DNA from 3 places in the Nocardioides humi genome. Region 2 is predicted to be linked to each of the others. Evidence: riboswitches for the same ligand, from Rfam matches in the RefSeq annotation. Region 2 holds a riboswitch; each other region holds the start of a gene.
The links. A riboswitch is a leader RNA that binds a small molecule or an ion and turns the genes downstream of it on or off. The one in region 2 is predicted to bind cobalamin.
Positions count from the first base shown of each region.

Region 1: it holds a riboswitch for cobalamin, as region 2 does, so the genes downstream of both, FIV44_RS26970 (nitrite reductase) here and FIV44_RS25740 (ribonucleoside-diphosphate reductase subunit alpha) in region 2, are expected to answer to the same signal.
Region 3: it holds a riboswitch for cobalamin, as region 2 does, so the genes downstream of both, FIV44_RS12390 (ABC transporter substrate-binding protein) here and FIV44_RS25740 (ribonucleoside-diphosphate reductase subunit alpha) in region 2, are expected to answer to the same signal.

Region 1 covers NZ_CP041146.1:5,582,353-5,591,712, forward strand. The annotation lists gene FIV44_RS26945 (VWA domain-containing protein) at 1-453, opposite strand, end outside; gene cobM (precorrin-4 C(11)-methyltransferase) at 450-1,208, opposite strand; gene FIV44_RS32790 (bifunctional cobalt-precorrin-7 (C(5))-methyltransferase/cobalt-precorrin-6B (C(15))-methyltransferase) at 1,205-1,630, opposite strand; gene FIV44_RS32795 (SAM-dependent methyltransferase) at 1,603-2,172, opposite strand; gene FIV44_RS32800 (hypothetical protein) at 2,148-2,402, opposite strand; gene cobJ (precorrin-3B C(17)-methyltransferase) at 2,399-3,961, opposite strand; gene FIV44_RS26965 (precorrin-8X methylmutase) at 3,964-4,629, opposite strand; gene FIV44_RS26970 (nitrite reductase) at 4,622-5,464, opposite strand; cobalamin riboswitch at 5,520-5,692, opposite strand; gene FIV44_RS26975 (Nif3-like dinuclear metal center hexameric protein) at 5,730-6,851, shown strand; gene FIV44_RS26980 (zinc ribbon domain-containing protein) at 6,862-7,605, shown strand; gene FIV44_RS26985 (bifunctional RNase H/acid phosphatase) at 7,602-8,768, shown strand; gene yaaA (peroxide stress protein YaaA) at 8,773-9,360, opposite strand, start outside.
Region 2 covers NZ_CP041146.1:5,333,201-5,342,560, reverse strand. The annotation lists gene FIV44_RS25765 (ZIP family metal transporter) at 1-450, opposite strand, end outside; gene FIV44_RS25760 (superoxide dismutase) at 500-763, opposite strand; gene FIV44_RS25755 (superoxide dismutase) at 763-1,380, opposite strand; gene FIV44_RS25750 (variant leucine-rich repeat-containing protein) at 1,422-1,880, opposite strand; gene FIV44_RS25745 (ribonucleotide-diphosphate reductase subunit beta) at 1,900-2,874, opposite strand; gene FIV44_RS25740 (ribonucleoside-diphosphate reductase subunit alpha) at 2,898-5,459, opposite strand; cobalamin riboswitch at 5,590-5,828, opposite strand; gene FIV44_RS25735 (HepT-like ribonuclease domain-containing protein) at 5,862-6,188, opposite strand; gene FIV44_RS25730 (nucleotidyltransferase family protein) at 6,185-6,505, opposite strand; gene FIV44_RS25725 (bifunctional allantoicase/(S)-ureidoglycine aminohydrolase) at 6,532-7,341, opposite strand; gene allB (allantoinase AllB) at 7,338-8,675, opposite strand; gene uraH (hydroxyisourate hydrolase) at 8,665-8,973, opposite strand; partial or broken gene FIV44_RS25710 (2-oxo-4-hydroxy-4-carboxy-5-ureidoimidazoline decarboxylase) at 9,037-9,360, opposite strand, start outside.
Region 3 covers NZ_CP041146.1:2,522,151-2,531,510, forward strand. The annotation lists gene FIV44_RS34045 (MarR family winged helix-turn-helix transcriptional regulator) at 1-450, shown strand, start outside; partial or broken gene FIV44_RS12365 (PaaI family thioesterase) at 502-741, opposite strand; gene FIV44_RS12370 (MFS transporter) at 1,691-3,175, opposite strand; gene FIV44_RS12375 (hypothetical protein) at 3,223-3,699, opposite strand; gene FIV44_RS12380 (ATP-binding protein) at 3,808-6,594, shown strand; gene FIV44_RS12385 (PadR family transcriptional regulator) at 6,621-7,250, shown strand; cobalamin riboswitch at 7,288-7,473, shown strand; gene FIV44_RS12390 (ABC transporter substrate-binding protein) at 7,541-8,578, shown strand; gene FIV44_RS12395 (class I SAM-dependent methyltransferase) at 8,575-9,348, shown strand; gene FIV44_RS12400 (FecCD family ABC transporter permease) at 9,345-9,360, shown strand, end outside.

The sequences.
Region 1 (9,360 bases), 250 kb from region 2:
GGTCATCGACACGCCGTCGCGCTCGACGCTCGCGCGTCCCATCGCGGCGGCGTCGAGCAGCAGGTCGACCAGGTGGTCGTGCAGCAGGTTGACCTCGTCGACGTACAGGATCCCGCGGTGCGCCTTCGCCAGCAGGCCGGGCTCGTACTCGGCCCTGCCCTCCGCCAGCGCGCTCTCGATGTTGATCGACCCGGTGACCCGGTCCTCGGTGGCGCCGATCGGCAGCTCGACGAGCGGCACGGGGCGGTCGTCGACGGGCGGCAGGACGGCGGCCAGGGCCCGCACGATGGTCGACTTGGCGGTGCCCTTCTCGCCGCGCACGAGCACGCCGCCGACGTCCGGGGCGATGGTGGTGAGGATCAGCGCGAGGGGCATCGGGTCCGGCCCGTCGGGGCCGTCGGCCCCGACCACGGCACTGAACGGGAAGTGCTGGTTCGGTGGGGGTTGCGTCATCGCAGGCGCTCCTTCCGGGCGACACGTTCGGTGGAGTAGAGGTACGACTCGGCGGCGGAGGACGACGCCAGGGCCGGGCCGACCAGGATCACCGCGGCCTGTCGCAGCCCGGCGTCCTCGACGAGGTCGGCGATGGTGCCGACGGTGCCGCGCAGCACCCGCTCCTCGGGCTGGGTGGCGCGGGAGACGACCACCACGGGACAGGTGTCGCCGTAGTGGGGCACCAGCTCGGCCATCAGCGCGCGGCTCCGGGTGATCGCCAGGTGGAGGACGAGGGTCGCCCCGGTCGCGGCGTACGCCGTCAGTGACTCGCGCTCCGGCATCGCGGTCGAGCGGGCCCGGGTGCGGGTGAGCACGACCGACTGCGCGACGAGCGGCACGGTGAGCTCGCGGCCCACGATCGCGGCCGCCGCGGCGTACGCCGGCACGCCGGGGGTGACGTCCCAGGGCACGCCCGCCGCGTCGAGGCGGCGGGTCTGCTCGTGCAGGGCGGAGTAGAGGGACGGGTCGCCCGACGTGAGCCGTACGACGTCGCGCCCGGCCGCGTGCGCCTCGACCATCGCGGCGGTGATCCGGTCGAGGTCGAGGTCCTGGGTGTCGACCTTCCGGGCGTCGGCGCGGCAGTGGGAGAGCATCTCGGCGTCGAGGTAGGTGCCGGGGTAGAGGACCACGTCGGCCGCGCCCAGCAGCGAGGCGGCGCGCAGGGTGATCAGGTCGGCAGCGCCGGGGCCGGCGCCGACGAAGTGCACGGTCATCGGGGGGTCTCCTCGGTCCAGGCCCACTGCACGACCGCGCGGGCCGGCGTCCAGCCCGTGAACCGGCCGCCCAGGGGGGTGACGTGCTCGACGGACAGGCGGCTCAGCTCGCCGCCGTGGGCGTGGCAGGCGTCGACGAGCAGCCGCTCGGTCTCCAGGGTCACGCCGTGCGCGACCAGCCGGCCGCCGGGCGCGAGGCGCTCGCGGCACAGGTCGAGCAGCCCGTCCGCGGTGGCGCCGCCGCCGACGAAGACCGCGTCGGGGGCGGGCAGGCCGGCCAGTGCCTCGGGAGCGCGGCCCTCGACCACCTCCAGGCGGGGTACGCCGAGCCGGCCGGCGTTGCGGCGGATGCGGGCCGCCCGCTCGGGGTCGGCCTCGACGGCGGTCGCGGTGGTCAGCGGGTGCGCGCGCAGCCACTCGATCGCGACCGAGCCGGCGCCGGCGCCGACGTCCCAGAGGTGGTCCCCGGGCGGGGGGCCAGGCGGGCGAGGGCGCTGGCGCGGAGGTCGCGCTTGGTGAGCTGGCCGTCGTGCTCGAAGGCGTCGTCGGGGAGTCCCGGGGCCCAGGAGGCGGGGCCGGCGCCGGCGACCTCGAGCGCGAGGACGTGCAGCCGCGGGAGGTCGCGGGGGACCGGAACGCCGGGTGCGAGGTCGATCCGCGACTCGGAGGCGCCGCCGAGGTCGCCGAGCACCGTCATCGCGGTCGCGCCGAACCCGGCGTCGGCCAGCAGCGCGGCCACGCTCGCGGGCGTGGTCTCGTCGGAGGACAGCACCAGCAGCCGACGGCCGTGCGCCAGCTCCCGGCGCACGGCGTCCGGGTCGCGACCCACGAGTGAGACCACCGTCGTCTCCTCGGCCGGCCAGCCCATCCGGGCGCGGGCCAGCGCCACGGACGACACCGCGGGGACGACGGTCACCGCGTCGGGGCCGAGGAGCCGGATCAGCGTCGTACCGATCCCGGACACGAGGGGTCGCCGGACGCCAGGGCGACGACGCGACGGCCCTCGTGCTCGCCGAGCAAGGTGGGGAGCGAGGACATCGGGCGCGGCCAGGGCGCCCGGACCTGGCCGGCGACGTCCGGGAGGAGCGCGAGGTGGCGCTCGCCGCCGAGCAGCACCTCCGCCTCGGCGACCAGCGCGGCCGAGGCGGGCGGCAGGTGGCCGTCGGCGCCGATGCCGACGACGGTGACGCTCACTCCACCCATCGCGGCGTCCAGACCGTGCCATCGGGCTCCACCCGGGTCGACGAGGCGCCGACGATGAGCAGGCACTTCATGTCGATGCTGTCGGTGTCGAGCGCGCCGAGCGTGGTCACGACGAGCGACTCCTCGGCCCGGCCGACGTCGCGGCCGACGACGACCACGGTGTCGGGGGAGCGGTGCTCCAGCAGGATCTTCTGCAGCTCCACGACCTGCTCGCGCCGCGAGCGGGAGGCCGGGTTGTAGACCGCCAGCACCAGGTCGGCCTCCGCGATCGCGCGCAGGCGCTTCTCGACGACCGGCCACGGCTTGAGCCGGTCGGAGAGGCTGACGACCGCGAAGTCCGCGCCGATCGGCGCGCCCGCGCGGGCGGCCACCGCCTGCACCGCGCTCACCCCCGGCAGCACCCGCACCGGCACGGTCGCGTGCTCAGGGTGCTCCGGGTCGGCGGCGGCCTCGAAGACCGCCGCGGCCATGCCGAACACCCCGGCGTCGCCGCCGGAGACGACCGCCACCCGCTCGCCGCGCAGCGCCAGGTCGAGCGCGAGTCGGGCCCGGTCCATCTCGACGGTGTTGCCCGACGCGTGCCGGGTCAGGCCGGCGCGCTGCGGCACCCGGTTGACGTACGGCGCGTAGCCGACCACGTGCTCGACCTCGGCCAGCGCCGCCGTCGCCTCCGGGGTCAGCCAGCCGTCAGGGCCCGGTCCGAGGCCGATCACCAGCAGCTCCGAGGGTTGCGGTTTGGTCCCAAACCGCAACAATTCCGGCTCCGAACGTGCAGTTTCTGCCCAATCGACGCGCGTAGTGACCGCCCGCATCCGGTCCGCCGAGGCGGGCCGGGCGGTGTCGCCGGGCACCACGATCAGCGAGAAGTACGGCACCGCGTCGGCGTCCACCTCCGCCACGGGCAGCCAGCGCTCCTCCGGCTGGGACGCGCGCTCGACGTACAGCGCCCCCTCCAGGCGGCCGGCGGACGCGAGCGCCGACCGCACGGCGGGGAAGGTCCGGCCGAGCTTCATGATCACCGCGCCGTCGGTGTCGGCGAGACGCCGGGCGAGCTCCGGCTCCGGGAGGGTGCCCGGCAGCACCGTCAGTACGTCGGTCTGCCGCACCAGCGGCGCCGGGACGGTCGCGGTCGCGGCGGCGAAGGCGGGCACGCCGGGCACCACGTCGACGGCGAAGCGGTCGCGGAAGCGGTCGACGAGGTACATCGAGGAGCCGTAGAACAGCGGGTCGCCCTCGGCCAGGAGTACGACGTCGCGGCCGGCGTCGAGGTGCGCGGCGAGCCGGGCCTCGCAGTCGTCGTAGAAGTCGGCCAGCGCGCCGACGTACCCGCCGGGGTGGTCGGTCGTGCCGGTGGTGACCGGGTAGCGCAGCTCCTCCTCGACCGCGCCGGCCGGGATCAGGTGGGCGGCGATCCGGCGGGCGTGCGACTCCTTGCGGACGCCGGCGTGGAAGGCGACGACGGCGGCGGCGCCGATCAGCCGCTCCGCCTTGCGGGTGATCAGCTCGGGGTCGCCGGGGCCGATCCCGACGACGTGGAAGCGCCCGGCCACCGTCACTCCTCCTCCTGCGCCAGCGCGTTGACCGCCGACGACGCCATCGCGGAGCCGCCCCGGCGGCCGCGGACGGTGACGAACGGGATGTCGATGCCGTGGTCGTCGGCGAACGACGCCAGGGCGTCCTTCGACTCGGCCGCGCCGATGAACCCGACCGGGCAGCCGACGATCGCGGCCGGCCGGGGCCCGCCGTCGAGGATCGTCTCGAGCAGGTGGAAGAGCGCGGTGGGGGCGTTGCCGATCGCGACGACCGCGCCGTCGAGCAGCGGCTCCCACAGCGAGACCGCGGCGGCTGTCCGCGTCGTCGACCACGCGCTCGCCAGCGCCGGCACCCGCGCGTCGGTGAGGAAGCAGTGCACCGGGTTGTCGGCGGGCAGCCGGCCGGCGGTGATGCCCATGGCGACCATCCGGGCGTCGCACAGGATCGGCGCGCCGGCGGCCAGCGCGCCACGGGCGGCCGGGACCAGCCGCGGGTGGATCACCAGGTCCTCGACCAGGTCGGTCTGGCCGCTGCCGTGGATCATCCGGACAGCGACTTTCTCTGCCTCGGCCGGCACCCGGGACAGGTCCGACTCGCGGCGGATCGTCGCGAACGAGTCGACGTAGATCGCCGGCCCGTCGGCGATGTAGTCGTACCGGCGCGGGGGAGCGGTCGGGTCAGCCATGGGTCTCCTCGGAGGGCACCAGTACGCCGTGCCAGGGCGTCGCGATCACAGTGGGGGCCGACCACGTGGCGATGGTCGCGGCGTCGAGGCCGTCGTCGCCGACCGGCACGTGCTCGCCGCCGGGGACCGGGCCGAAGGGAAGCGGCCCGGACGTGATGGCGGCGCCCGGCACGGGGGTGACGGGAGCCGTGAGCGGCGTGGCCAGCTCGGGGACGTGCCAGGCGGCGCCCGGCCCGGTGCCGCGCGCGGCCAGGAAGGCTCGGGCGAGCCCGGCCAGGCGCGCGGCGGCCTCGTCGAGAGCGAGCACCGCGCCGTACCCCTCGCCGACGACGAGCTGGGCGGTCCGTGCGTCGAGCGCGACGAGCCCGAGGTCCTTGTGGCGGTCGGCGAGGTCGCCGCGGCCGTCGTCGAGGGTGAACAGGAACCGGCCGGGCAGCCCGGCCAGCAGCTCGTCGCCGAGGAGCAGCGCGTCGAGCGCCGCGACGACGGGCCGCAGGTCGGCCTGGCCGCCGGCCAGGCCGGTCTGCGGCGAAGCCAGGATGTTGCGGACCCGGTCGTGGGTGCGGGAGGGCAGCAGCCCGGTCGCCTCCAGCGCGGCGAGGGCGTCTTCCGCGAGCCGCCCGTCGCCGGACAGCGGCATCGCCCTGACCTGCAGGTTGGCGCGTCCCGTCACCCGGACCCGGCCGTCGCCGTACTCCTCGGCGACCGCGGCCAGCGCCGTCAGCGCGGCGAGCGGGAGCCGGCCGCCCGGCACCCGGATCCGCACCAGCCCACCGTCGTCGGCCGGCCAGGGACGCACGATGCCGGGGCACCGGTCCGGGCGGCTGCGAGCCATGGTGGGTCCTTCGAGGCCGGGGCTTCTCGCGATCGCCCCTCATCGACCTCACGACGGATTGCCGCAAGGGCCAGCAGGTCTTCGGACTCGGGCTCACCCGGCTCGGAGCGCCTTCCCAGACCCCCTGGAGGGGCCCAGTGACCTCGTGCTCCGGCCGTCACCCACACCGCTGCGCGTCAGTCCCGGACTCTCACCGGGTTCCCGTCGACTGGCACCGGCACCATAGCAACCGCGGCGCTCGGGCCTCATCGGTAGCCTGACCGCCATGCCCACCCTCGAGGACGTCGTCGACCTGGTCCACGGCTGGTACCCGCCCGCGACCGCCGACAGCTGGGACGCTGTCGGCCTCGTGTACGGCGACCCGGGCCAACAGGTGAAGAAGGTGCTCCTGGCGGTGGACCCCACCCCGGAGGTGGCGGCGGAGGCGGCCGACTGTAAGGCCGACCTGCTGCTCGTCCACCACCCGCTCTTCCTCAAGGCGGTGCACGGCTTCGCCGCGACCACCCCCAAGGGCCGCACCCTGCACACGCTGGCGAAGGCCGGCTGCGGGCTGCTCACCGCCCACACCAACGCCGACCAGGCCGCCGGCGGGGTGTCGGAGGCGTTCGCGCTGGCGCTCGGGCTGACCGACCTCGCGCCGATCGTCCCGGCGGCCACCGAGCCGTTCGACAAGCTGACCGTCTTCGTCCCCGCGGACGCGGCCGCGCCGGTCCGGGCCGCCGTCGCCGAGGCCGGCGCGGGCCGGATCGGCGACTACGACTTCGCCTCCTTCACCAGCGCGCCGGGCGAGGGCCGGTTCCGCCCCCTCGACGGGGCCTCGCCGATGATCGGCACCGTCGGGTCCCTGGAGACCGTCGAGGAGGTCCGGATCGAGGTCGTGCTGCCGCGCTGGCGCCGGGCGGCCGTGGTCCGCGCGATGCTCGCCGCCCATCCCTACGAGGAGCCGGCGTACGACGTCGTCGAGCTCGCCGACCCCGGGCTCACCACGACCGGGACCGGCCGCGTCGGGACGGTCGAGCCGACCACGCTCGCCGGCTTCGCCGAGTCGGTGGCCGCGGCGCTGCCCCCGACCCACCACGGCGTCCGGGTCGCCGGCGACCCGGACCGCGCGGTCAAGCGGGTCGCGGTCTGCGGCGGCGCCGGCGACTTCCTGCTCGACCGGCTGGCCGGCTCCGACGCCGACGTCTACGTCACCAGCGACCTGCGCCACCACCCGGCCGCGGAGTTCCTCGAGAAGGGCGGCCCGGCGCTGGTCGACGTCGCCCACTGGGCGGCCGAGTGGACCTGGCTGCCCGTGCTCGCCCAGCGGCTGCACGAGGTTCTCGGCGACGCCGTCGAGACCCGGGTGAGCGCGGTCGTCACCGATCCTTGGACAATGCGCCTGTGAGGATGCACCCGTGAACGCCGATCCCGCCGCCCAGCTCCGCCTGCTCGACCTGCAGGCCCTCGATGCGCAGGTCGACCAGCTGCGCCATCAGCGCGCCCACCCGGCCGAGGCCGCCGAGATCAAGGACCTGCTCGGCAAGCGCGTCGACGTCGACGGCCGGCTGCGCGACCAGCGCATCGTCGTCGACGACCTCACCGCCGCGCAGGCCAAGGCCGACGCCGACGTGGAGCAGGTCAAGGCGCGTCGTGCCCGCGACCGGGACCGGATGGACTCCGGCGCCATCGCCGACCCCAAGGCCCTCGAGCGGATGCAGCACGAGCTGGAGTCCCTGGAGCGGCGGATCTCCACGCTGGAGGACGAGGAGCTCGAGGTGATGGAGCAGCTCGAGGAGGCGCAGTCCGCGCTCACCGAGCTGACCTCCGCCCTCGAGGACCTCGACGCCCGGCTCGGCGCGCTGACCACCGCCCGCGACGAGAAGGTCGCCGCGCTCGACACCGAGATCGGCGCGGTCTCCGGCGACCGCGCCGCGGTCGTCGCGGAGATCCCCGACGACCTCCTCGCCCTCTACGAGAAGCTCCGCGCCAGCAAGGGCGGCGTCGGCGTCGGCGCCTTGCGCGCCCGCCAGTGCGGCGGCTGCCAGCTCACCCTCGACGCCGGCGAGCTCGCGGCGATCCGCGCCACCCCGGCCGAGACGGTGCTCCGGCACGAGGAGTGCCAGCGGATCCTGGTCCGCACGCCCGAGAGCGGCCTGTGAGCCCTGCGCCGGACCGGGTCGTCGTCGAGGCCGACGGCGGCTCGCGCGGCAACCCCGGCCCCGCGGCGTACGGCGCCGTGCTGCGCGATGCCGCGACCGGAGCCGTGCTCGCGGAGGACGCCCGCACGCTCGGCATCGCGACCAACAACGTGGCGGAGTACTCCGGACTGGTCGCCGGCCTCAAGCTCGCCCTCGACCACGCCCCCGGTGCGCAGATCGAGGTGCGGATGGACTCGAAGCTCGTCGTCGAGCAGATGTCCGGGCGCTGGAAGATCAAGCACGCCGACATGCGCGCGCTCGCCGCCGAGGCCGGCGCGCTGGCCCCCGACGGCACGACCTACACCTGGGTGCCGCGCGCCGAGAACGCCCACGCGGACCGGCTCGCCAACGAGGCGCTCGACGGGACGCGCGTCGGGGTCAGCGTCCCCGGCGACGGGATCCCCGACGAGCCCGAGTCCGCGGCCGAGGAGGCGTCCTCGCCGGCGACCGGGCCCGGCCAGCCGACCACGATCGTGCTGGTGCGCCACGGCGTCACGCCGCACACCACCGGCCGCCGGTTCTCCGGCGGGCTCGGCGGCGACAACCCCGCGCTGTCCGAGGAGGGACGCGCACAGGCCGCCGAGGTCGCCGCATGGCTCACCGAGCTGAAGGAGAGCGTCGACGTCGTCGTGGCCTCGCCCGTCCGGCGTACCCGGGAGACGGCCGACATCGTGGCGGGCGCCCTCGGGCTGCCTGTCGAGGAGGAGGCCGCCTTCGCCGAGATGGAGTTCGGCGAGTGGGACGGGCTGAGCTTCACCGAGGTCGCCGAGCGGGACCGCGCCCGGCTGGACGCCTGGTTCGCCGACATGGCCGCCGCTCCTCCGGGCGGCGAGTCCTTCGTGGCCGTGCAGGAGCGGGTGCTCGCCGGGCTGGCCCGGCTGCTGGAGTCCCACGCCGGCCGGACCGTGGTCCTGGTCAGCCACGTGACCCCGATCAAGACCCTGGTCGCCCACGCGCTCGACGCCCCGCTGGAGACGCTGTTCCGGATGGAGCTCGCTCCCGCCGCGGTCTCGGTGCTCGCGTTCTACCCGGACCCGCGCACCGGCGAGCAGAAGGGCTCGATGCGCTTCTTCAACGCGCTCGCCCCCGGCCGGCGGACCCTGCGCGACACCGGCCGCTGGTGACGGATCAGAGCTCGCCGACGACCACGTCGAGCTGGGTGCCGCTCCTGCCGGGCGGGCCGACCTCGACCCGCCAGCCCAGCCGCTCCAGCGCGGCGGCGAGCGCGGCGGGCGTGCGCGGGTCGGCGCCGTCCTCGAGCAGGGCGCGGACGATCCGGCCCTTGGTGGCCTTGTTGAAGTGGCTCACGACCTTGCGGGTCCCGTCGTGCTCGTGGAGCACCCGCACCGTCGCCACCCGCCGCGCCAGCTCCGGGCCGGGGCGCCAGAAGCTCGCGTACATCCCCGAGCGCAGGTCGACCAGCAGCCCGCGGCCCAGCGCGTCGGCCATCACCGCCGACAGGGCCTCCCGCCAGACCGCGGCGACCGGGCCGAGGCCGGGGAGGGAGACGTCGCCGGAGAGCCGGTACGACGGGATCCGGTCGCCGAGGCGGACCATCCCGAACAGGCTGGAGGCCACCGCGACCCGGCTGGTCGCCCGGCGCTTGGCCGCCGTCGACAGCGTGGCGACGTCGAGGGCGTCGTACAGGACGCCGGTGTAGATCCGGTCCGCTCGCGCGGTCGGCGCGTCCGGCAGCTCGGCGTTGCGGTCGACCAG
Region 2 (9,360 bases):
CACCGCGGCGCCGGCGCTGGGATCGTCGACGGTCGCGACGAAGGTCGCGAGGCCCTCCGGCAGGTTGTGGGCGCTCACCGCGACCGCCACGACGAGGCCGCTGCGCAGCAGCCGCCGGCGGTCGGGGTCGGCATCGCTCCGGTCGCCGCGCCGGCGCCTCCGCTCGGCGCCGGCGGCCGCGCGCCACTGGAGCAGCGCGGTGCCGACCGAGCCGAGCGCGACCAGCGCCAGGGTCGCCCCCCACGCCTCGCGCACCCCGAGCGACGGCGCGAGATCGTGCGCCCCCTTCGGGACGATCTCGGCGACCGACACCAGCAGCATGGCCCCCGCCGCGAAGCCGAGCGCCGCCGCCAGGCCGGTGTCACTGCGGACCCAGCGGTGCACCGCGGCCAGTCCGCCCAGCGCCGTCGCCGCGCCCGCCAGCGCGGTGAAGACGAATGCGACCGTCATCCCGTCCTCTCCTCTCGTCCATCGCCGCCCTCCGCCCGAGGCCGGGCCCTCAGCGCAGGGCGGTCTCCATCTCGACGCACAGGTCCCGCACACACGCGTCGAGCGACTCGCCGGTCTCGCGCCGCAGCAGGCCCAGGCTCAGCTCGGCGACGAGCAGCGCACCGCCCGCGAGCTCGCGGTCGTCGTCGAAGCTGAGCAGCAGCTCGCGCGCGCCCTCGGCGTCGCCGCGCCCGCGCGCCGCGACGATGCCGGCGACCCGCTGCGCGGCGGCGACCACGGGCGCCAACTGGGTGCGCCGCTCGTCGCCGCTCATCAGACCAGTCCCGGCGTCTGCGCCCGGGCCTGCTCGAAGCGCTGCTGCACGTCGGCCCAGTTGGCGATGTTCCACCACTGCGCAACGAACGCCGCCTTGTCGTTCCGGTAGTCCAGGTAGTAGGCGTGCTCCCACATGTCGAGCATCAGCAGCGGGACCAGGCAGGCCGGCAGGTTGGCCTGCTGGTCGTAGAGCTGCACGATGTGCAGCCGCTGGCCGAGCGTGTCCCACGCGAGGATCGACCAGCCCGAGCCCTGGATCCCCAGCGCGTTGGCCTGGAACTGCGCGCGGAACCTGTCGAAGCTGCCGAAGTACTCCTCGATCGCCTGCGCCAGCTCGCCGGTGGGCTTGTCGCCGCCGTCGGGCGACATGTTCGGCCAGAAGATCGAGTGGTTGATGTGCCCGCCCAGGTGGAAGGACAGGGTCTTCTCCAGGCCCGTGAGGTGGGTGAAGGAGTCCTGCTCCCGCGCCTCGGCGAGCTGCTCGATCGTGCTGTTGACCCCCTTGACGTACGTCGCGTGGTGCTTGTCGTGGTGCAGCTCCATGATCGCGCCGGAGATGTAGGGCTCCAGGGCGGCGAAGTCGTAGGGCAGGTCGGGCAGCGTGTAGTCGGCCATCGGGTCCTCCAGGGACGTCGGAGACAATTGCGTTCTCCACGCTACTGCAATTGATTTGCAACTAGATCACCCCCTCGCTCCCAGCCCTCCGCCCATGCCACGACCGCCCGGACCGTCGGGTCGGGGTCACTGGCGAGCACCGTCAGCAGCCCGTCCGGCACCGCGGGATGCGCGGCCACCCAGCCGCGGACCGTCGCGTCGGCGTCGGCGGCCAGGCGGACCAGCAGGCCCGCCGGCGTGTGCTCGTTGCGGGCGACGCAGCGTCGTACGCCGACCTGCTGGTCGGCCGCGAGGGCGACCAGCACATCCGGCGGCGCGTGGTAGGACAGCGCGGCGCTCTCCCGGATCACCGGGTCGGCCGAGCCCGCCAGGAGGCGCACCCGCTGCACCTTGCCCTCGCTCGCCGGCGGCGACGCGAACGACGAGAGCGGCGCCCCGCCGGCGTCCTCGCGCGAGGACGCCGCCAGGGCTGCCCGCTGCTGCGGCGACAGGAATCCCATGCAGGACATCGCGCCCGCCTCAGCCCTGCTTCGCGTTCACCTCGTACGAGGTGTTGATCGACTCGAAGAAGTTGACCAGCTGCAGGGTGTCGTTGGCCGTCGCCATCCACTTGGCGGGGTTCGCGACGCCGTAGTGCGCCCCGAACCCGAGCTCGTCGAGGCGCCGGTCGGCGAGGTACTTGACGTACTGGTTGATGTAGTCGGCGTTGAGCCCCAGGATGCCGTTGGGCAGCAGGTCCCGGTTGTAGGCCTCCTCCATCTCCACCGCGTCGAGGATCATCTGCTTGATCTCGGCGGCGAACTCCTCGGTCGCGACCTCGGGGTTCTCCTCCAGCACGGTCAGCACCAGGTTGATGCCGAACTTCAGGTGCAGCGACTCGTCGCGGACGATCCAGTCGACGAGCGAGGAGAAGTTCCGCAGCAGGTTCCGCTGCCGGAAGCTCAGCGCCACCATGAACCCGGAGTAGAACCAGATCCCCTCGAGGATCACGTTGTAGGCGATCAGGTTCCGCACGAAGTCCTGCTTGCCCTCGGTCGTGGTGATGTCGAGGGTCTGCTCGGTCATCCGCTTGATGAACCGGATCTCGAAGGCCTCCTTGGCGGCCATCGACGGGACCGTGACATGGGAGTCGTACGCCGCCGCGCGGTCGATCGGGAAGGTCTCCAGGACGTACTCGAAGGACATGCAGTGGTTGGCCTCCTCCCACATCTGCTTGGCGAGGTAGAGGTGGCACTCCGCCGCGTTGACGTAGGGGTAGACGCCGAACGCCAGCGCCTTGTTGACGAGCAGCTCGTTGGGGTTGAAGTAGCTCATCAGGAAGGTGAGGGCGCGCCGCTCGTCCTCGCTCATCCGCTCGAAGTCGCCGAGGTCCTCCCCCAGCTGGATCTCGTTGGGGAACCAGGTGTTGGCGACCGCCTGGTCGTAGAGCTCCATCGCCCACGGGTAGGTCACCGGCTTGAGGAGGAGGCCCTCCTCGATGCCGGTGCCGAGGATGCCCCGGGTCGTCGTCTGCGCGCTCACTGGCACGACTCGCACTGCAGTCGCTCCATCGGGTCGACGGGGCATTGCACGTCCTCGACCACCTCGGCCTGCGGCAGCTCCTCGACGTCCGGCGGTACGACGGGCGCCGGTGCCGCGGCGACCGCCCCGAAGCCACGCTTCGCCGGAGCCGCCGCACCGAACCCGCGGCGCGGCGCACCGCCACCGCCGGCGGGCGCGACCTGCTCGGCCTTGTTGACCTTCACCGTCGACTGCTCGGCGGTGTGCCGCGGCATCATGTGCAGGTAGTACGTCGTCTTGACGCCCAGCCGCCACGCCTCGGTGTAGAGGTCGACCATGGTGGTCACCGACCGGTCGGCGAGGTAGATGTTGCGGCTGATCGCCTGGTCGATCCACTTCTGCGCCCGCGCGGCCACCTCGAGGTAGGCACGGCCCGGGAGCTGGAAGGAGGTCTGGTAGATCTCGACCAGCTCGGCCGGCACGCCCTCCACCTTGGACAGGTCGCCCTGGTGGCGCAGCAGGTCCTCGCGGACGTCCTCCCAGATGCCCGCCGCGCGCAGGTCCTCGACCAGGTTGCGGTTGACCTCGAGGAACTTGCCCGAGCTGGTGGCCCGGCTGAAGATCTGGCTGAACTGCGGGTCCAGCCCGGGCGTCGTGCCGGCGACCAGGCCGATGGACGCGGTGGGCGCGATGGCGAGCAGGGTGGAGTTGCGGATGCCGCCGGCGACCTTGGCGCGCAGGGCGTCCCAGTCGAGCCGGGTACGACGGTCGACGGTCACCTCGGTGCCGCGGTCGGCGGCGAGCCGGTCGAGGGTGTCGACCGGCACCATCCCGCGCGACCAGCCGGAGCCCTCGCAGTTCGGGTACGCGCCGCGCTCGCGGGCCAGGTCGGCCGAGGCGTCGATGGCGTGCCAGGAGACGAACTCCATGATCTCGTCGATCAGGTCGTAGGACTCCGGCGAGGCGTAGCTCCAGCCGAAGCGCTCGACGATGTCGGTGAAGCCCATGACGCCCAGGCCCAGCGCGCGGTTCTCGGAGTTGGAGTGCTCGGACTCCGGCACCGAGCTGATCGTGATGTCGATCAGGTTGTCGAGCTGGCGCACGGCCGAGCGGGTCGACGCCGCGAGCCGGTCCCAGTCGACCTTCGCCCCCTCTCCACCAGCACTGCGGCGGCGGCCGGTGACGTGGCGGGAGAGGTTGATCGACGCCAGGTTGCAGACGGCCACGTTGTCGCGGTCCTGCGGGAGCGTGATCTCGGTGCACAGGTTCGACAGGTGGATGGTGCCGGTGTTGTCGTTGAGGGCACGGGTGTTGATCGTGTCCTTCCACGTCAGCCACGGGTGCGAGGTCGACTGCAGGGTCGTGAGGATCGCCTTGAACTGCTCGCGCGCGCCGATCCTCTTGTGCCGGAGCTTCCCCGCCTCGGCCATCGCGACGTACTCGGCGTACCGCTCGCTGAACGCGCGCCCGGTGAGCTCGACCAGGTCGGGGACCTCGGCCGGGTCGAAGAGGTACCACTGGTCGTCGCGCTCGACGCGCTTCATGAACTCGTCGCTGATCCAGACCGCCGTGTTGGCGGTGCGGGTACGACGGTAGGGGTCGCCGGAGTTCTGGCGCAGGTCGAGGAACGCCGGGAAGTCGAGGTGCCAGTTCTCCATGTAGAAGCACAGCGCGCCGAACTTCTTGCCGCCGCGGCTGACCGCGCGCAGCGTGGAGTCGATGGTGTGCATGAACGGGATCGGCCCGGTGGAGCTGGTGTTGTTGGACCGGATCGGCGAGCCCTCGGAGCGTAGCTTGGTGACCGACAGGCCGATGCCGCCGGTGCCCTTGGTCAGCCACATGACGTCGCGCACCGACTTGGCGATGTGCTCGATGTCGTCCTCCATCTGCATCACGAAGCAGTTGGAGAGCTGGGCGTACGACGTGCCGGCGTTGACCAGCGTCGAGCCGGCCGCGAGGTACTCCAGGCGCGACATCCGGTCGTAGAAGCCGAGCGCCGCCGAGGTCGGGTCCTCCTCGTTGAGCGAGAGGCCCATCGCCACGCGCATCCAGAAGAACTGCGGCATCTCCATCGGCCGGCCCTCGGGCGCGGCGATCATGTAGCGGGTGCGCATGGTCTGCACGCCGACGTAGCGCAGCAGGTCGTCGCGGTCGGGGTCGAGCGCCGCACCCAGCCGCTGCAGGTCGAACTGCTCGGTCAGGCGGGTGTCCAGCAGCCCGAGCTCGACGCCGCGCACGACGTACGCGACGAAGGCCTCGGCATGGAACGCGTAGACCTCGTCGCGGGTGACGCCCTCGCCGAAGATCGCCTTGTAGAAGCTCTTGACGAGCAGCCGCGCCGCGATCGTGTCGTACGCCGGGTCGTCCTTGACGTTCTGCAGCGCGACCTGCACGACGGCCTCGTCGAGCTGCTCGCTGGTGATGCCGTCGAACAGCGTGATCTCCAGCTCGGACCGCAGCTGGGTCGCCCGCGCGACCTCGTCGTCCAGGCCGGCGGCGGCCTCCTCGATCGACCGGGCGATCTCGTAGCCGTCGTACGGCGCCCTGGTGCCGTCCCGCTTGATGACGGTGATGCTCATGCTGGTCCACCCCTCGTGAATCGCTTCGGCTGTCCGCTTCCGCGGTCTCGAGGAGGGTGAGGGGAGGGCGCGACGCCACGTCGCCTGCCGGTGATCCCCTGACCTTCCCACGAGGTCGCGGACCTCCACCGATGTCGGCGGAGCACTGGCAGGTCTTCAGACTCGTGGGCGGGTGCCCGAGGATCAGGCACGGTCCTACTGTCCGTCGCTTCCCAGGTCCCTGATCGGGGGTCCCAGTGCTTCCTGTCGTTCCAGGAGACGGAGGTCGTTCCCACTCACCGCTGCGGGGCAGTCCCGGACTCTCACCGGGTTCCCTCTTGCGACGACCCGCCTGGATGACGGGCCGAACCAGCTGCGTCGACCACTATATACGGGGAATCACAACGATGTAAGACCCCAGATCTAGTGGCGTGTCTCCGCGACGGCGAGGGCCAGCCGTGCCAGCGGATCCGACAGGATGTCGCGGATCAGGTCGGGATCGACCCGGAAGTACTCATGGACGACCACGTTCCGCAGACCCGCGATCGACGGCCACGGAACGGACGGGTGGGCATCCTTGAATTCGTGCGGCAGCGCCTTGACCGCCTCGCCGATCACTGCCAGGTTCCTGAGCACGGCGTCGTACGCCATCGATCCGAGCTCCGGCGAGTCGAGGTGCTCGCGGTAGGCCAGGCAGCGCTCGATCGCCACCCGGATGTCGTCGAGACGCTCGTCGTCAGAGCGGCTCACACCGCCACCGCGTCGGCCAGCGCCGTCGCCGACACCTCGCGTCGAAGCAGGTCCGCAGCGACGACGTCCACCCGCACGCCGAGAAGCTCCGACAGCTCCTCACCCAGACCGGCCACCCGCAGGAGCTCGTTGCCTCCTGCGGGCAGGAGGTCGACGAGCAGGTCGAGGTCGCTGTCCTCGCGGGCCTCGCCGCGCGCGACGGACCCGAACAGGCGAGCGTTGGTGGCGCCGTACCTGTCGAGGATCTCCGCGACCTGACCACTCCGCTCCGCCAGCGCGGCACGCAGCCGCAGCGTGGCGGGAGTCGGCGTGCTCATGGCTCAAGCCTAACGAGTCGGGCCGTCTACAGGCCCGCGTGCCGGTTGACGTCCTTGTAGAGCAGGTAGCGGAACACCCCGGGCCCGCCGGCATAGCAGGCCTGCGGGCAGAAGGCACGCAGCCACATGAAGTCGCCGGCCTCGACCTCCACCCAGTCCTGGTTGAGCAGGTAGACGGCCTTGCCCTCGAGCACGTAGAGGCCGTGCTCCATGACGTGCGTCTCGGGGAAGGGGATGGCGCCGCCGGGACGGAAGGTCACGATGTTGACGTGCATGTCGTGGCGCAGGTCCGCGATGTCGACGAAGCGGGTCGTGGACCAGGACCCGTCGGTGTCGGGCATCGCGACCGGGTCGACGTCCTGCTCGCGCGTGACGAACGCAGGAGGCACGTCGAGTCCGGGCGCGGGCGCGTAGGCCTTGCGGATCCAGTGGAAGGTGGCGTTCGCGCCCGAGGCGTTGTGCAGGGTCCAGGACGCGCCGGGCGGGAGGAAGGCGTACGACCCGGGCGCGAGCTCGTGGGTCGTGCCGTCGAGGGTCAGTCGCGGCGCGCCGTCGACGACGAACAGCACCGCCTCCGCGGCCGGGTCGGACTCGGGTGCGTCCGACCCGCCGCCGGGCGCGACCTCGACGACGTACTGGCTGAAGGTCTCGGCGAAGCCGGACAGCGGCCGGGCGAGCACCCACATCCGCATCCCCGACCAGCCGGGGAGGTAGGACGCGGTGATGTCGCTCAGCGTCCGCCGCGGGATCACGGCGTAGGCGTCGGTGAACCGCGCGCGGTCGGTGGTCAGCGCCGTCTGGGGCGGCAGGCCGCCCCGGGGCACGTAGTAGGTCATCGCCTTCCCCTCTCCAGCAGTCGTCCCCGTGGGGCGTCGTCGTCGACGGTCGCGCCGCGCAGCCAGGTCTCGCGGACGACGCCGAGCAGGCGGCGGCCGGCGTAGGCCGAGACCGGGTTGCGGTGCCGCAGCCGGGCGACGTCGACGGTGAACGAATCGTCCGGCGCGAACCGGACCAGGTCGGCGTCCGCGCCGACGGCGATCCGGCCCTTGTGGGCGAGCCCGCACCGCTCGGCGGGCGCGCTCGCCATCCAGCCGACGACCTCGGCCAGCGTCCGGCCGCGCCCGCGGGCGCCGGTCCACACCGCGGGCAGGCCCAGCTGGACGGACGCGATCCCGCCCCACGCCGCGCCGAAGTCGCCGGCGCCGCGCTGCTTGAGCTCGGCCGTGCACGGCGAGTGGTCGGAGACGACGAAGTCGATGTCGCCGGCGTCCAGTGCCGCCCAGAGCGCCTCCCGGTTGTCGGCCTCGCGGATCGGCGGGCAGCACTTGAGCTCGGTCGCGCCGTCGCCGATGTGCTCGGCGTCGAAGGTCAGGTAGTGGGGGCAGGTCTCGACGCTCACGTCCACGCCCTCGGCGCGGGCGGCGCGCAGCAGGGGGACGGCGCCCGCGCTGCTCAGGTGGACGATGTGCGCCCGGCCGCCGCTGGTCCGCGCCCGGTCGACGACCAGCCCGATCGCGGTCTCCTCGGCCGCGCGCGGGCGCGACGCCAGGAAGCCGGCGTACCGGACGCCGTCGAGCGCGCCGTCGTCGATCAGCGAGCCGTCCTCGGCGTGCACGATCATCAGCGCCCCGAGCCGCGCCGTCTCCTCCAGGGCGAGGGCGAACGCGCCGGGGTCGAGATGACCGAACTCCTCGACCCCCGAGTCGAGCAGGAAGCACTTGAACCCGAACACACCCGCCCGGTGCAGGGACTCGAGATCGCCGAGGTTGCCGGGCACCGCGCCGCCCCAGAAGCCGACGTCGACCCGCACCTGGCCGCGTGCCGCCTCCTGCTTGACCCGCAGGTGCTCGACGGTCGTGGTGGGCGGGACGGAGTTGAGCGGCATGTCGAGGATCGTGGTGACGCCCCCGGCCGCGGCGGCCGCGGTGGCGCTGGCGAAGCCCTCCCACTCCGTGCGGCCGGGCTCGTTGACGTGCACATGGGTGTCGACCAGGCCGGGCAGCAGCACCTCGTCGTCCTCCAGCGTGACGATGCGGGCAGCGGCGGGCGGCTCCGAGAGGCCCGCCACCACGGCGATCCGCCCGTCCGCGACGCCCACCGACACCGCACGCTCCTCGCCGTCCACGATCGCCCGCCGCGCCCGGACGACCAGGTCGAGCTCAGCTGCCACGGTAGGTCGAGTAGCCGTAGGGACTGAGCAGCAGCGGCACGTGGTGGTGCTGGCCGGCGTCGGCGATCGTGAACACCACGACCACCTCGGGATAGAAGCCGGTGGCGTACGACGCCGTGTCGAACCGCAGCACGTAGTCCCCCTCCCCCAGCTCCGGACCGAGGGCCGCCACCCGGCCGTCGGCGTCGGTGACGCCCTCGCCGAGCGGCTCGCCGGCGCGGGTCTCCAGCCGGACCGGTACGCCGGCGGCCGGGCGGCCGGCCGCGGTGTCGAGGACGTGGGTGGACAGGGTGCTCATCTCGGGGTCCCTGCGGAGTTGTTCGGAGGAGCGAAGCGGGGAGAAGAACTTCGTGGGGTGAGTTCACGAGATGAGCTCCTCGAGCCGGAGCAGGGCGATCTGGCGCAGGTTGTCGACGGTCTCGGCGCGCTCGGCCTCGTCGTCGTTGCGCATCCGGCGCTCGAGCTCGCCGAGGATCGCCTCGGCGTCCCGGCCGGCCGCGCGGATCAGGAAGACCCGGCCGAAGCGCTCCTCGTAGGCGGCGTTCCCGGCCGCCAGCCGGGACGCCGTGTCGCCGGCAGCGGGGTCGACGCCGGACTGCTCCCGTCGCGACTGCGCTCCCCCACGCTCGCCGATCCGGGGTGGCTCGCGAGCGCCTGGTCCAGCTCGGTGCCGCTGAGCGAGCGG
Region 3 (9,360 bases), 2.8 Mb from region 2:
TCGGCGTGCGGCGAAAGCCTCGATCCCGAAGGCTTGGCCGACCTCGTGGTCCACGCGGCCCGAGTCCTGCGCCGGGCCCGGCTGGCCGTCCCGGAGCTCCCAGGAGCCAGGGTCTTGTCAATCCTCGACGAGGTTGGCACGGCGACCATCAACGAGCTGGCGATCGGCGACGGTGTCGCGCAACCGACGATGTCGGAAGCAGTCGCATCCCTGGCAGACCGACAGCTGGTGGAACGCGCGACCGACCCCGATGACGCGCGAGTGCGCAGGGTCCGGATCACTCAACGCGGCCGCCAGGCTCTGATGACCTACCGGCGACAGCTGGGCAATGCCCTGGCACAGCAGGCCCACGGTGCAGGCATCACTGCCGAGGAGGTCCGCCGGCACGGGTCGGCTCTCCGGCGACTCGCCGACGCTTGGGAACATCCGCAGAGCGAACCACGTCCCTGACCTCTCCGGCTTCCCCGACCTCTCTGGCTCACGGCTGGTCCGCGCGGAGCATCACGTAGAGGCCCTCAGCATCGGGCGCAAACCCGTCTCGCCGTCACGAATCGTGGCGTCGACGTACGTCTTCCGGCCGACGGATCTCCTGATGCGTGCCTCGATCTGGAGCGGCCTGTTCAGCGGCGCGATTGCGCGGAAGTTGACGTGCAGGTATGCCGTGCGCGACCTCCCAGATGTCCGCCGCTCGACCACTTCGCCACAGACCTCGTCCAGCAGCGAGGCCACGATTCCGCCGTGTGCCGCGCCGTTGCCGCCGAGGAAGCACTCCGAGAACTGGGCTGTCCCCCGGAGGGCGCCGGTCGCCTACACCTCCGAGGTGGCCTCGGGCAACATCACGTTGCCGTGGGAGGGCAGCTCTGCCGTGTGGCCGAACCTGTGCACTCCGGGCGCCCTTCGCGCATCGAGAAGCACAGCCGTCAAGTCGTTCCAGCTCCTCTCGCAACCACCACCGCTGCGCCTCGTCCGGGTCTGCTCCGGAGAAGGCGTCCAGGAAGGTCCTGGCCGCGACCGCGAGCGATCGATACGACTCGACCTCATTGGGGCGACAGTCCCGACTCGCCGCGGCCTGGCCACGACACCGTCCTTCCTCCGGGTCGGTGGTGCCGTCTTCCTCGCGTCGTTGCTGTCTGGCGCACTCACCGGCTTCGCCGTGATCTCCCTGATCTCGGGAGGGCTCACCGAGAACGTCTCCGTGGCCGTGGTGGTCGTGGCGAACTGCTGCGGGATCGCCATGCGCCTGGCCACCGGCTGGTGGATCGACCGGTCGGGGCGTGACCCCCACGATCCGGTCGCGATCCTCATGGTGCTCGGAGGTGGCGGCACCGCGTTGCTGGCGACCGGCACTGCGTCGGTGATGGCCGTGGGCACGGTCCTGGCGTTCGCCTTCGGGTGGGGCTGGTCCGGCCTCGTCTACTTTCTGGTGGTCCGCGCCGATGCCGCCTCCGCAGGCGCCGCTACCTCGGCCGTTTCAGTCCGGGGTCATGCTGGGCTCCGGCGTAGGGCCGCTGCCGATGAGCGCGATACTCGCGGGAGCAGGCGCCGGCCCCGCATGGCTCGCCGTCTCGGCCGCGATCGTGGCAGGAGGCGTCCTCATACGCAGTGCACGGCCTGCCGGGCCCACCTGAAAGGTCGCCGCCCACGATGGCCGCACTGTGCCCGGTCTGGACCCCGGTTCTGTCCGGGTCGATCAGTCGTCGACCGGCGTGATCCGCCGCGGCATGAGCAGCCCGGCCGCCACGAGGCCGACGGCCGCGGCGGTCACGGCGAGGAAGACGGTGTGCAGCGCCGGGTCCAGCACGTCGACGGGCAGCGCCTCCAGGTCGACGTCGCCCGCCGCGCGGCCACCGCCGAGACGCGAGGCCACGACGCCGTTGGCGACCGCGCCGAAGATCGCGACCCCGACCGCGCTGCCGACCGAGCGGGCGAACATGTTGCTGCCGGTGGCGACGCCGCGGTCGCGCCAGGTGACCGCCGACTGGGCGGCGACGATGCCCGGGCTGGCGACGTACCCGAGCCCGAGGCCGAGCACGAGGCAGCCGACGGCGAGCAGCCACACCGGGCTGTCCGGTCCGGCGGTGGCCACGACGCCGGCGCCGAGCAGGCCGAGCGCGGAGCCGGCGAGCAGGCAGGCGCGGAAGCTTCCCCGGGTGTAGAAGCGGCCGGCGGTGCTGGCGGCGATCGGCCAGCCGATCGCGAGCGCGGCGACGGCGAGCCCGGCGGTGACGGCGCCGGCGCCGAGCACCTGCTGCGCGTAGACGGGGACGTACGACGTCACGCCCAGCATGACCATGCCGACGACGAGCGCGCCGGCCATCGAGGACCCGAGCACCCGGGACCGGAACACCCACAGCGGCAGCACCGGGTCGGCCACCCGGCGCTCGACGAGCACGAAGGCCATCGCGAGCGCGGCCGCGACGACGAAGATCCCGACGCCGACCGGCGACCACCAGGCCCATCGGATCCCACCCTCGAGGAGCCCGAGCAGGAGCAGGCCCGCCGCGGCGGCGAGCAGCAGCGCCCCCGGTACGTCGACCGGCCGGCGCTCCGCACGGCCCGCCCGGGCGGACGGGGTGGCCGCCTCGTCGAACCGGCGCCACAGCACGACCGCGGCCAGCAGGCCGAGCGGCAGGTTGATCCAGAAGATCCACCGCCACGACGCGTGCTCGGCGAACAGCCCGCCCAGGGTGGGACCGACGACGGCCGAGACGGCCCACACGCCGGCGACATAGCTCTGCGCGACCGCGCGCTCGGCGACGGAGTAGATGTCGCCCATGATGGTCATCCCGCTCGGCTGGATCGCCCCCGCGCCCAGGCCCTGCAGACCGCGGAAGACGATCAGCGCGGGCATGCTCCACGCGACCGCGCACAGCAGCGACCCGAGCACGAACAGCCCGATGCCGAGCAGCATCAGCGGCTTGCGCCCGAACACGTCGGCGAGCTTGCCGTAGACCGGGGTGGTGACGGCCTGCGCGAGCAGGTACGTCGAGAACAGCCACGGGAACTGCGTGAAGCCGCCCAGGTCGGTCACGATCGCCGGCACCGCGGTCGCCAGGATCGTGGTGTCGATGGCGACGAGCGCCGTGCTGAGCATCACCGCGCCGAGGATCGGCCCCCGCTCGCTGCGCAGCCCGACGCTCGCGCGGGTGATCGGGCTGGCTGTGGAGACGGTCACGTATCGCTGCAACCGGCGGCCCGCACCCGGCATTCCCCCGGGGTCGCTCAGGGGCGCAGCGCTCCGCAGCCGCAGGCGGCCTGGGCCTCGGCGACGATCTCCGGCGCCTGCTCCGCCCACGGGTAGGGGCTGGCCACCAGGACCGTCGGCCCGGCGACGAGCACCGTCCGGTCGCTGAGCTCGCCGTCGGCGTACGTCCTCGCCTCGTCCGCGGAGTCGAACTCGACCCACACGACGGTCTGAATCAGCTCGGGGAGGCCACCCAGCACCGACTCCGGGTCGTCGCCCTCAGCCCAGCAGTCCAACTGGCGGAAGTCGACCTGACCATCGGCACCGGTGGAGTTCTCGCTCCAGTAGGGCTGCGCGCACTCACCGCTGGCGAGATCGGAGGTCACGCCCTCGACCACGTCGAAGGCGAGGGGCGCGTCCGGGTCGGGCTGCCCCGATCCGCCGACGGCCGCGGAGCCGCCGGAGTCCTCGGACGAGCAGCCGGTGGCGGTGAGCAGAACGGCGGCGAAGGACACAGCCACAAGGCGTCGGGCACGGATCACCGGGCCATTCACCCACCGCCGATAGCCGCTCGGCATCAGGGAACGACCCCAACACCAGCGCTCACCCCCTAGCCTCTACCCGTGAAGGAGCACCGACTCGTCGAGCGGGAGACGAGCCTGGCCGCCGCCCGGTCGCGGGTCGCCGGCCTCCGTGCGGGCACCGGCGGCGCCCTCTGCCTGATCGGTCCGGCGGGTGCGGGCAAGACCGCGCTGCTGAGCGCCGTCCTCGAGGACGCGGGGCCGGCCCGGGTGCTGCGGGCCACAGCGGGCGAGCTCGAGGCGCACGCGCCGTACGGCGTCGTGCGACAGCTCTTCGGACGAGCCCTGGCCGGACTGCCCGCCGCCGCGCTGGAGGCAATCGCCCATGGGGCCGCGCGTCCGGCCGTCGACCTGGTGCTGCACCGGCCGAACGCCGCACCGGTCGACCAGTCGGCGATCCTGAACAGCCTGTACTGGCTGCTCGACGGGCTGGCCGCCGACGGGCCGCTCGTGGTGGCGGTGGACGACGCGCATTGGGCCGACGACGCGTCACTGCTGTTCCTGCAGCACCTGCTGGCCCGGCTGGACGACCTGCCGGTGCTCCAGGTGGTGGCCGCCCGGGACGTGCTGCCGGACCGGCGGCGGCCGGCGCTCGCGGCCGTGCTGGCCGACCCACGCGCCGTACGGTTGGATCTGGGTCCCCTCTCCCCGAACGGCATCCGCGCCTGCCTGGCCGACCGATGGGACGCGGAGGCCGACGACGAGGTGATCGCGGCGTGCGTGGACGTGACCGGCGGGAACCCGTTCCTCGTGGTGGCGCTGGGCGACCTTCTCGCCTCGCGCCCCAGTACGACCACCGCCCACGCCGTGCGCAGCCTGGTCCCCGGATCGGTGGTGGACGCCGTGATCCAGCGGCTGAGCGCGCTGCCACCCGCCGAGCAGGCGCTGGCCCGCGCGCTGGCCGCCCTGGAGACCGCTCCGCTCCGGACCGCGGCCGCCCTGGCCGTTCTCGACATCGCGGACGCCGCGGACGCCGCGGACCGGCTGCGCGACGCCGGCCTACTGGCCCCTGAGGGCCCGCTCACCTTCCGGCACGCCCTGCTCCGCAGCGCCGTCAGCACCACGACCGCACCGGCGGCTCGCGACCAACTGCACCGGCGGGCAGCGCTGATCCTCGGCGCCGAGGACCCGCACCGAGCCGCCGGACATCTGCTCGAGGTCGAGGGCACCGGCGACCCCTGGGCGGTCGGGCTGCTGCGCGCGGCCGCCCAGGAGGCGCTCGCCGAGGGCGCTCCCCACGTGGCCGTCGACCTGCTTCGCCGCGCGGTCGCCGAGCCGCCGGCCGCGGCCGACCTGCCTCCGGTCCTGGTGGAGTTGGGCACCGCCGAGCTGCACGCCGCCGACCCCGCCGCAGTCATCACCCTGGAGCGTGCCGGCCGGGACGTCGTGGACCCGGTGCTGCGGGCCGAGTGCGCGCTGGCACTGGCGGCGGCGTACCACGTCGGCGGCTTCTACGAGCGCACCGTGCCGCTGCTGCGGGCCGTCCTCGACGACCTCGGCCCCGAGCACGGCGACCTCCACCTGGTAACCGAGGCGATGCTGATCGCGGCCGCGCTCACCGTGCCGGGCGAGGTCGTGCCGGCCCGAGCCCGGCTCACCGCTCGCGGCGACCTCGCCGGCGACACCCCCGGCGAGCGGCTGCTGCTGATCCAGCAGGCGTCCGTCTCCAATGCCTCCACGGCCCCCATCGCCGAGGCCGGCGAGCTCGCGCGGCGCGCGATCGGCGAGGGGCTGACGCCGGAGCAGGTGGCCAGCCCTTTCGACTGGACGATCGCACGGACCCACCTCGCCTGCTCCGGCGCGTACGACGAGACCGCGCGCCTGTGCGCCCGAGGTCTCGAGCACGCCGCACGCGAAGGCTCCGTCCCGCTGTACGCCGCCGCGGCGGTCACTCGGGGCTGGTCGCATCTGTGGGCGGGCAAGGTCGACGACAGTGCGACCGACTTCGCTGCCGCCCTGGCCCAGGCCGACCTGGTGCCCGGGGGTGAGGCCGTCCGCCTACTCGCCCTGGCGGGCCGGGCCGAGGCCCTGCTCGCACAGGGGCTGCTGGACGAGGCCACCGCAGCGGTCGACAGCGTCCCCGACGAGATCGCGAAGGATCCGGGCAACGCCACCGGGATCCACCTGCTGCGTGCCCGCGGCCTGGTCCGGGCCGCGAGCGGGCAGCACGCGGCCGCGCTCGCCTCGTTGGACGCCTGCGCAGAGCGGCTGGCCGCGCTCGACATGGACTCGCCGACGTGGTGCGACTGGCGTTCGGCGGCGGCGGAGAGCCTCTGGGCACTGGGCCGCGCCGACGAGGCGGTCGAGCTGGCCAGGTTCGCGCTCGCCGCCGCGGAGCAGAAGGCCGCGCCGAGCGTGCTCGGCCAGGCGCTGAGGATCGTCGGCGAGATGACCGCCGCCGACGGGATCGCCGATCTGCGGCGGTCCGTCGCGGTGCTGGCGGCCTCGGAGGCCCGGCTCCAGGAAGCCCGGTCCCGGGTCGCGCTGGGATCGGCGCTGCGTCGCACCGGACAGCGCACCGAGGCCCGCGAGGAGCTGCGCCGAGGCCGCGAGCTCGCCCACCGGCTCAGCGCGCACGCCGTCACCGAGCGGGCCAGCGCGGAGCTGGCGCTCGCCGGCGGGCGGGTCGCCCGTATCGAGGTCACCGGCGTCGCAGCGCTGACCGCTGCCGAGCGGCGGGTGTGCGAGCTCGCGGCGGCCGGATTGCGCAATCGCGACATCGCCCAGCGGCTGTTCGTGACCACCAAGACCGTCGAGGTGCACCTCTCACGCGCCTACCGCAAGCTCGGCGTCGGCCGCGGCGGGCTCGCAGCGCTGCTCGATGGCTGATCCCCGCGACTCCTAGAATCCGGGACATGGCCGCCCACGACACCCGGATGCTGCTGCTGGGTGCCGTGGCGCTGTTCGAGCCGATCAACGGCTACCAGATCCGCCGCGAGCTGATGTCGTGGAGCGTCGACGACTGGGCCAACCTCAACCCCGGCTCGATCTACAACGGGCTGGCCACGCTGACCCGGCAGGGCTTCCTGGTGCGCCACGACCTCGAGGACGGAGGCCGCGAGGTGGCCGTCTACGAGGTGACCGACGCGGGCCGCGCCGAGCTGGAGCGGCTGGTCACGGCGGGGCTGGAGGAGGTCGGCGTCGCCGACCGGAAGGGCTTCAGCGCCGCCTTCGGCCTGCTGCCGCTGGTCCCGCCCGACCAGGCCCTGCGCTCACTGGTACGACGCCGGGTCGCCCTCGAGGAGCTGGTGGCCCGCCTCGCCACGCCGGCCGCTCCGGCCGAGGCACCGCCGCACGCGCTGCGCGGCGTGGTGATGTGGCTGGACCTGGCCGTGGCCGAGCTGGCCTGGCTGCGCGAGACGATCGAGCTGATGCGGGCCGGCGGCCTCCGGCTCGACACCACCACGTGGACCCCGCCCGCCGACGACCCCGGCTGGCAGATGAACGCGGACCGCGAGCGCTACCGCGCCCTGCTGGACCGCTGAGACCGCTGAGGGCGGGGCGACCGGGCCGACCGGGCGCTGCTACGCTCCGCGTGCCAGTCAAGCCACCCGGTGGCCAGGGAATCCGGTGTGACTCCGGAGCTGACGCGCAGCGGTGTGGGTGACGGGCGGAGCAGGCATCAGCCAGCCACTGGACCCCGGTCTGGGAAGGCGCCCCGCCCGATCGATCCCGAGCCCGAAGACCTGCTGGCTTCCGTGGACCGACCGGCCCGCGTGAACCCGATGGACAGGCCCCGCGACCCGGGCCTGCGGATGACGACGGCGAGTCCCCCATGCCCCATCCCACCCTGTTCCGCCCTGCTGCCCTCCTGAGCGGCGTCCTGCTGCTCGGGGCGCTGACCGCCTGCGGCTCCGACGACACCGCCGGCAGCGACCGCCCGTCCACCGGCTCCCCGGCGGAGGGCGCGGCGTACCCCGTCGAGGTCGCCAACTGCGAGGTCGACGTGACCGTGGAGAAGCCCGTGGAGCGGGCGATCGCGGTCAACCAGCCCGCCCTGGAGCTGCTCCTCGCCCTCGGCCTCGGCGACCGGATGGCCGGGTACGCCATCAGCGACGACAGCGTGCTCCCCCAGCTGGAGGCCGAGCGCGCGAAGGTCGAGCCCTTCAGCACCGAGTTCCCCTCGTTCGAGACCGTGCTCGACCGCGAGCCCGACCTCGTCTACACGACCTTCGACTACACCTTCACCGACGAGGGCATCGCCGACCGCGACCGGTTCACCGAGCTCGGCGTGCCGACGTACCAGTCTCCGAGCGAGTGCACCGGCCAGGACGCGCACCAGCAGGATGCGCTAGAGCTGCAGGACCAGTACGACGAGATCGAGGAGGTCGCGCGCCTGTTCGGCGTCCCCGAGAGGGGCGCGGAGCTGATCGCGGACCTGCAGCAGCGCACCGCCGCCGCCAAGCCCGCCTCCGGCGCCGAGGACGTCACCCTCGCCTGGTGGTACGCCGCCACGAAGACGCCGTACATCGCCGGCTGCTGCGGCGCGCCCGGCCTGATGACCCGTGCCGTCGGCGCCGCCAACGCGTTCGAGGACTCCGACCAGTACTGGCCGGAGATCGGCTGGGAGAGCCTCCTCGACCGCGACCCGACGGTGCTCGTGCTCGCCGACCTGGGCCGCGGCGGCGACGGGGACAGCGCGCAGGACAAGATCGCCTTCCTCGAGTCCGACCCGGTCGCCAGCCAGCTCACGGCGGTCAGGGAGAAGCGCTACATCGTCCTCGACGGCACCACCATGGACCCCTCGATCCGCAACGTCGACGGCATCGAGGAGCTCGCCGCCGGGCTGCGCGAGCTGGGGCTGGCGTCGTGAGCGAGCCCGGCCTGCTCGAGCGCTGGGACCGCCAGCAGGCGGCGTACATCGCTGACCGCGAGGGCCGCTTCACGGCCATGCTCGACGTGCTCGACCTGCAGTCCGGTGGCGCGCCGGCGCTCGTGGTCGACCTGGCCTGCGGCCCGGGCTCGCTGTCGTTCCGCGTGTTGGAGCGGTTCCCGCGGGCCCGGGTCGTCGGCGTCGACCACGACCCGGCGCTGCTCGCCCTGGCGCGCGAGGCCGGCGAGCGGTACGACGGCCGCGCGGTCTTCCTCGACGAGGACCTGACCGCGCCCGGCTGGGTCGATCGGATCCGCGAGCGGATCGGCGAGCAGCTCGGCGACCTGCCCGTGGCCGGCGTGGTCTCCACGACCGCGCTGCACTGGCTGACGCCGGCCCAGCTGGTCGACGCCTACCGCGCCGCGCGGAGCCTGCTCGCCGACGCGGGGGTGTTCCTCGACGGCGACCACTTCCGCTACGACCACCGGCAGCCGCGGCTGCGGGCCTGGGCGGCCGAGCACGACCGGCGTACCCAGGACGCGGCGTTCGCGCAGGGCGCCGAGCCGTGGGACACGTGGTGGTCGGAGCTGGCCGCCCGGCCCGGGTACGCCGAGCTGGCGGCCGAGCGCGACCGGCGCTTCGCCGACCGGCCGGCCCCCGAGGCGACCGGCGTGGGCTTCCGACTCGGCGCGCTGGCCCAGGCCGGATTCGCCGAGCACGGCACGGTCTGGCAGCTCTTCGACGACTTCGTCGTCTACGGGGTCGCTTGACCTCCCGCCTGC